Regions from separate parts of the Bacillus sp. FJAT-53060 genome, predicted to be linked through region 3. Evidence: riboswitches for the same ligand, from Rfam matches in the RefSeq annotation. Region 3 holds a riboswitch; each other region holds the start of a gene.
The links. Region 3 has a riboswitch for S-adenosylmethionine ahead of mtnK (S-methyl-5-thioribose kinase). Riboswitches for the same ligand answer to the same signal wherever they lie in the genome.
Positions count from the first base shown of each region.

Region 1: it holds a riboswitch for S-adenosylmethionine, as region 3 does, so the genes downstream of both, WAX46_RS01195 (phosphoadenylyl-sulfate reductase) here and mtnK (S-methyl-5-thioribose kinase) in region 3, are expected to answer to the same signal.
Region 2: it holds a riboswitch for S-adenosylmethionine, as region 3 does, so the genes downstream of both, WAX46_RS09680 (bifunctional homocysteine S-methyltransferase/methylenetetrahydrofolate reductase) here and mtnK (S-methyl-5-thioribose kinase) in region 3, are expected to answer to the same signal.

Region 1 covers NZ_JBAWSW010000001.1:218,599-220,864, forward strand. The annotation lists gene WAX46_RS01190 (inorganic phosphate transporter) at 1-603, opposite strand, end outside; gene WAX46_RS01195 (phosphoadenylyl-sulfate reductase) at 617-1,318, opposite strand; SAM riboswitch class I at 1,479-1,581, opposite strand; gene pyrE (orotate phosphoribosyltransferase) at 1,719-2,266, opposite strand, start outside.
Region 2 covers NZ_JBAWSW010000022.1:14,172-16,437, forward strand. The annotation lists gene WAX46_RS09680 (bifunctional homocysteine S-methyltransferase/methylenetetrahydrofolate reductase) at 1-1,080, opposite strand, end outside; SAM riboswitch class I at 1,165-1,284, opposite strand; gene WAX46_RS09685 (YajQ family cyclic di-GMP-binding protein) at 1,366-1,857, opposite strand; gene WAX46_RS09690 (CvfB family protein) at 2,095-2,266, shown strand, end outside.
Region 3 covers NZ_JBAWSW010000040.1:3,928-6,193, forward strand. The annotation lists gene mtnK (S-methyl-5-thioribose kinase) at 1-1,171, opposite strand, end outside; SAM riboswitch class I at 1,252-1,409, opposite strand; gene WAX46_RS13035 (pyridoxal phosphate-dependent aminotransferase) at 1,576-2,266, shown strand, end outside.

The sequences.
Region 1 (2,266 bases), on a different contig from region 3:
ACCAATGGACAAAACGCCTGAAGAAACAAGCGGACCTACAGCATTTGCAACGTTGTTCATCCCAGCTGAAAATGCCTCTAGAAACCCACTGATGATTAACACGATCGATAAAACCACTGTGCCTTTTTTTGATAATGGGCGTTTAGGGAACATTTTGATGATTTTGACCACAGCAAATGTAAACGCAAAAGCAACAATTGGAATGATGACCCAAAATGACACAATGACTAAAATAAATTTCACATATAATACTTTATATGCGACCGCAACACCAACGACAGCCCCTACTGTGACCTCACTCGTTGATAAAGGGATGGCCAATAAGTTAGCTATGAAGAGTGATAATGCAGCGGAGCCAATGATAATACAAACGATTTCAAGTGTAATCACAGATTCTGGCATAATCCCAGAGCTGATTGTTTTGACGACCTCAACTCCGCCAATCACTGAACCTGCTAAAATTCCAGCTGCACAAACGCTAAGTGCATAAATCGGCTTTTGAATGGCACCCGATCCATACGCTATCCCCATAGAAGCAGCTGCTCCGCTTGCGCCAATATTTAAAGCAAAGAATAAGCTAAATAAAATTGCGGCGATTTCCATAGATTATGCTCCCTTACTCATGTAATCCGCACTCTGTCTTTGCTGTACCTGACCATCTTCCAGAACGCAAATCATCTGCAGTGAAGGCAGGCTGTGTACATGGTGCACAGCCAATACTAGGATATCCTTGGTCATGAAGCAGATTATAAGGAAGATTCTCTCTAGACGCATATCTCCATATGTCCTTCCACGTCCAATGAATGAGCGGGCATACTTTCACTGATTTAAATTTTTCATCCTTATTTAAAAATTTAGTACCAGCTCGTTTTGGTGATTGCTCTCTTCTTAAGCCAGAAAGCCATGCCGGATAGTCAGATAGTGCTTCTTGCAAAGGAATGACCTTCCGCATATGGCAGCAGCTTTGAGGATTTGTTTCCCATAATTTATCACCATGCTGCTCGTTTTGCTGTTCAACCGTCAGCTCAGGTGTTTTCAGCACGATGTCTAAACCGGAGTATCTTTCCTTAATTGCATCAATTGTGTCGTATGTTTCCTTGAAATGTAGACCTGTATCTAAAAAGACAATTCTCGCATCCTTTTTGACTTTCGCAATTAAATCGATTAGGACAATGCCCTCAATGCCAAAACTGCATGCATAAACAAGTTGATCACCATAATGACCGTACGCCCATTTCAGCACGGATAGGGTTTCTTTATACAAATCTTCCTCTTGAAACGTAATGGACGGCTCTTGCCAATTTTCATAAGTTAACATTGTTTCTCCCCTTCCGGAGTACTCGTCATCTTGAATCGCTCGCACTACTTTCATCTAACTTTTTCATTTTTCTCTACTTACATCAATTGTTCTTCCACCTCATTGTTAAAATAAAAAAACTTTCTTTCAGTCCGAAAGAAAGATGAGGAAGCTTACGGTTTCCTTATCTTTCAAAACAGAATCATTTTGCAGGAAGTAGCACCTTGCTAATTGCAGGTTGCCGGGCTTCATCGGGCCAGTCCCTCCACCTCTCTGGATAAGAGTTTTAATTTGTATTAAATATTAACACAATTCCAATAAAAGTCAACCCGACTTTATTGATAGGATTAGTTTCCATTGGAATTTGAGTCTATTTTACTATTTTAACCAAATGAAAAAGCTATGCAGCTAGGCACAGCTTTTAGTCCGTTTCTTCCATCCAAGATGCAGAGGAAGGATCTTGTCTCCAGCGTTTTAATTTATTCATAGCCGAAGGCTCGATTGCTTTTAGCTCTAGAGCCACTTCTATCAGTGTGTCATAGTCTGTTAGTGTGACATATGGAATGTTTTTTTTCTGAAAAGCAGCAACTGCCTTTGGCAGTCCGTATGTGAAAATAGCCACAACGCCAAGTACGTCACAGTCTTCTTCTTGAAGTGCAGCGACAACTTCAAGGACACTGCCCCCAGTTGAAATGAGGTCTTCTACAACGACAACCTTTTGGCCAAACGATACGGCCCCTTCAATTTGATTCCCTTTACCGTGTGCCTTTGGCTTACTTCTGACATAACACATCGGAACGTTCAGACGGTCTGCCGCTAATGCCGCATGCGGAATGCCTGCTGTTGCAGTACCTGCGACCACCTCCGCTCCCTCGAAATGAGTAAGAATCAGATCTTTTAGTCCATCAGCAATGTCCTGTCTCACTTCTGGGTACGACAAGGTCAGGCGATTGTCACAGTAAATCGGTG
Region 2 (2,266 bases), on a different contig from region 3:
CGGGGTAGCAAGAGAATTATCAGCTAACGTCAGGGCATCAATGCCTGCACTCTTTAATTCGTTCGCTGCGACAAGGAATTTTTCAAAGTTCAGCTTCTTTGGCGGGTCCAGTTCTACGATAATCGATCGTTTTTTAACAGCCAGCTCGTCAAGGCCTGGCTCTGTGCGCTGGTCTTGAATCGAAATGATTTCCTCTTTTAAAACTTTCACTTCTTTTTCTGTGATCGGTCCTAAATCTTTGACCGCTTTTGCCATGGCGCTAATATGTTGAGGCGTCGTTCCACAGCAGCCGCCGATGATGCGTGCACCTTGATTTCTAAACGCTAGTGCACTATTTCGGAAATAATCATTATCTGTATCATAAACAAGTCTGCCTTCTTCAAGGGATGGGAGACTGCTGTTAGGATAGACAGATAAATGGGAATTTTCTAAAAGTGGTACGCTTTCGAGTGCCTGAATCATATGATAAGGGCCCAGCCTGCAGTTGATGCCAACGACATCAGCGCCAAGAGAGGATAATTCAGATAAACCGTCTTTTAGCGGTGTACCGTCCTGCAGAAAACCTTGCTCGTGCATGGAGACGTTCATGACAATCGGAAGAGTCGTTTCTTTACGTGCAATCTGGAGAACGGCCTTTGCCTCATCAAGGTCATAATACGTTTCAAGCAATAATCCGTCAGGCTGCTCATTTAATAGGATATACAGCTGTTCTCTAAAGCTTCGTTTAATCTCATCTAAAGAGTAGGCATTTTTGTTAAACGTTAGAATGCCGCCAATCGTTCCAAGTACATAAGCAGAGCGAGCAGCTGCCTTAGCAATTTGTACCGCTTTTGTATTGATGCGTTTCGTTTCTTCCTCTAAGCCGTAGCGGGATAATTTAATATAATTCGCACCGTACGTGTTCGTTTGGATGATGTCAGCTCCAGCCTGAACATACGCCTCGTGAACTCTTTTCACTTCTCCTTCTCTTGATAAATTTAATTCTTCAAAGCAGCGGTCAATGCCATAAGAATATAAAAGTGTTCCCATTGCTCCATCCGCAATCAGTACGCGATTTTGTAAGTCTTGTAATAGGCCCATTGTGTTCCTCCTTATTTCTATGTAACAAAAAAACAAAAAAGCCTTCTGATAAGAAGAAGACTTTTGGCTGTATCGAAATTCTTCTCCTTATCTTCCAAGCAGTTGCTTGCTGGATTTAGCACCTTGGTCATAGAAACATCTATTTCTACTACACCGGTTGCTGAGGCTTCACAGGGCCAGTCCCTCTGCCTCTCTTGATAAGAAAACGCTATGAACATGTCAATGAATTGAACTTCCATCAACTGTATCGAAAAAATCGGAAATAATCAATGGAAAATTTGAAATTTATCGAAAATTTATAAATTGGACATCAATCGGCAAATCAGCTTTTCGCATGAGTGACATGACCGCTTGTAAATCATCTTTATTTTTTCCTGTGACGCGCACTTGGTCATCCTGTAATTGAGATTTTACTTTAAGGCCAGACTGCTTAATGAGTGCATGGATCTTTTTGGCATTGTCTTTATCGATGCCGCTAATCAGCTTGGCGCGCTGACGGACTGTCCCGCCTAGGGCATGCTCGGTTTTTCCGTAGTCAATGTTTTTAGTTGGTACATTTCGTTTAATCAGCTTGGTCACAAGCACATCTTTTAGCTGTTCAAGCTTAAAGTCATCATCAGAGATGAGAGAGAGCTCTTCTTTTTCGAGTGAAATATCACTTTTACTCCCTTTAAAATCATAGCGGTTTTTGATTTCTTTAAGCGCTGCTTGAATGGCGTTTTGCACCTCAGGGAGCTCTACCTTCGATACGATATCAAATGAACTTTCTTTTGCCATAACGCATGACCTCCATTTGTAGATATTGCGTCTATCTTATCATGCAAATAGGTGAAGAAGAAATTTTATTGAACAGACAAATCAAAGAGTTGAGTTGCATGGGGTATAAATCGAGTGCAGTTTGTCCACTTTAGCTAACAGAACTAGAGATGTTCATGTTGAAAGAAGTATAGTAGAATAAAGTGAATCAAATGATGAACGAACGCTCTTTAATGGGTAGATAGGAAGGAAGAGAACATGAGACCAGGTGAGCAATTGACCTTGCAAATAGATAAAGAGATGGAGTACGGCTATTTTTTAACAGATGGTAAAGATTCTGTCCTCTTACACCGCAGTGAGATGACAGAGGATATTGAAGATCGAGATGAAGTAGAAGTCTACTTATATGTAGATCATGGTGAAAGACTGG
Region 3 (2,266 bases):
ATAATGCGACGAGGTCAGACGCAGTTTCCACTGCAAGGTATTGTTTGATGAATGTTTTTCCGAGGGCCAGAGCTCCTTTTTTCTTCTGAAGCCTTCTAGATGTTGATGGAATCGTATCAAGATCAGCCGCATGAGCAAAACCAATTGTTCGTCGAACAAGCTCACAGCCAGCAAAGCCTGTCGCTTCTTTTAAAATACGGTCAAAGGTTGTGTCTAAAAAGCTGTTTGATCCACTGAACGCTTCAATGCTGTCTTCTTTCCAAGCTTTTGTGAACACTTCTTTGAATGTAGCCCATACATTGACAACATGGTTAAAAAGAGGCTGCTGTTCTTGTTCATTCTCACGAGATAAAGCATTCAAGAGTAGATTAGCAATAAAGTGACCGATATCAAATCCAAAAGGGCCATAAAAAGCGAATTCTGGATCAATAATCTTTGTTTCACTTTCACTTGTAAAAATACTGCCTGTATGAAGATCTCCATGAACAAGTGTTTCAGTTGAGGTTAAGAAGATGCGCTTCAGCTCTGCTGCTTTAACTTGCAGTTCAACATCAGCCCACAGCGCTTTCGCATCTTCTCTTAATTCCTCTTCGAAGTCATTTGTTTCGCTATCAAAGAAAGGGTCTGTGAAGACAAGCTTTTCAGTGATGTCACATAAATCAGGATTGGTAAACAGCTTTACGAATTGTTTTTTGATTTTAGGATTCGTAACAAAATCAGATGTGTAAAATAGTGTTTTGCCTAAAAACTCTCCGACATGACGGGATAAATGCGGATAATGTTTTCCGGCAATTAGCCCTTTTCTGACGATTTCTAAGTGTGATAGATCTTCCATTGCTGTCACAGCAAGAGCAGTATCGGAATAATAAACTACTGGCACGAAGTGCGGCGCAAACTCTGACTGCTTGATCAGTGCAGCACTTTCAATTCTTGCACGGTCTAATGTAAGAGGCCAGCTCTCCCCGACAACCTTTGCATAGGGCAAAGCTTGCTTCATAATCAGCCCTTTTTCGTGTTTGTGATCAAAAATATGAAAGACGTAATTTAAATTCCCGTCACCAATTTCGGTACATGTCAAATGACTGCTTTCTTGGATTAATCCAAGTCTAATTGCTAGTGCAACTGCCGAACTCTCTGTTAATTCTTCATATGATGCCGTAAGTGTAACCAATTACTTCCCCTCCAAATCATATAAAAAAGCCTCTTTCTCTTGAGAGAAAGAGGCTTGATGGCGTGTATACTCTAAGCCTCTCTTATCTCTCAGCACATACGACTGATGGAATTAGCACCGTGCCCTATAAGACAATTGTCTTGGCGCTTTACTTGCTGCGCCCCACTTCACAGTGGTATTAACGGTCGGTTGCTGTTGGGGTCAAAAGGCCAAATCCCTCGCCCAACTCTCGATAAGAGAAATCAATTATGTAATTGTTTCATGTCTGCATGTATTTCTTAATTCAAGATATTATCAGAGCTGCTCTTTACATGTCAATCTTTTTTCCGAAATGGCTTTACAATTCATAAAACAATCTATTACAGTGAGTGTATTGTCAAGTAACTTGAATAGAAGGTGAAGAGATGGAATTTCAACAATCAGATGTGTTGAAACATTTACCGAAACAGTTTTTTGCAGCGCTTGTCCAAAAGGTACAGAAAAAAGTGCAGGAAGGGGTAGATGTGATTAATTTAGGCCAGGGAAATCCTGATCAGCCAACCCCGTCACATATTGTGAAAGCCATGCAGGAAGCTGTAGCAAAGCCTGAAAATCATCAATACTCCTCATTCCGTGGAACAGCAAAATTAAAAAAAGCCGCCGCTGTCTTTTATGAAAGAGAATATGGCGTCACGCTTGACCCAATGACGGAGATTGCGATTTTATTTGGCGGGAAAGCGGGACTTGTTGAGCTGCCACAATGCTTACTGAATCCTAATGATACGCTACTTGTTCCGGACCCTGGTTATCCTGATTATTGGTCAGGTGCCGTGCTTGCTGGAGCCAACATGGTCACCATGCCTCTGCTTGAAAAACATCAATTTTTACCTGATTACAATCTATTGTCAGAGGATGATAAGAAAAAGGCAAAATTGATGTACTTAAATTATCCAAACAATCCGACTGGCGCCACTGCAAGTCGTGCATTTTTTGAAGAAACTGTTACTTTTGCGAAAGATTACAGGATGTGTGTTGTTCATGATTTCGCATATGGCGGTATTGGATTTGATGGTGAAAAGCCTATCAGCTTCTTGCAAGTAGAAGGAGCGAAAGAGA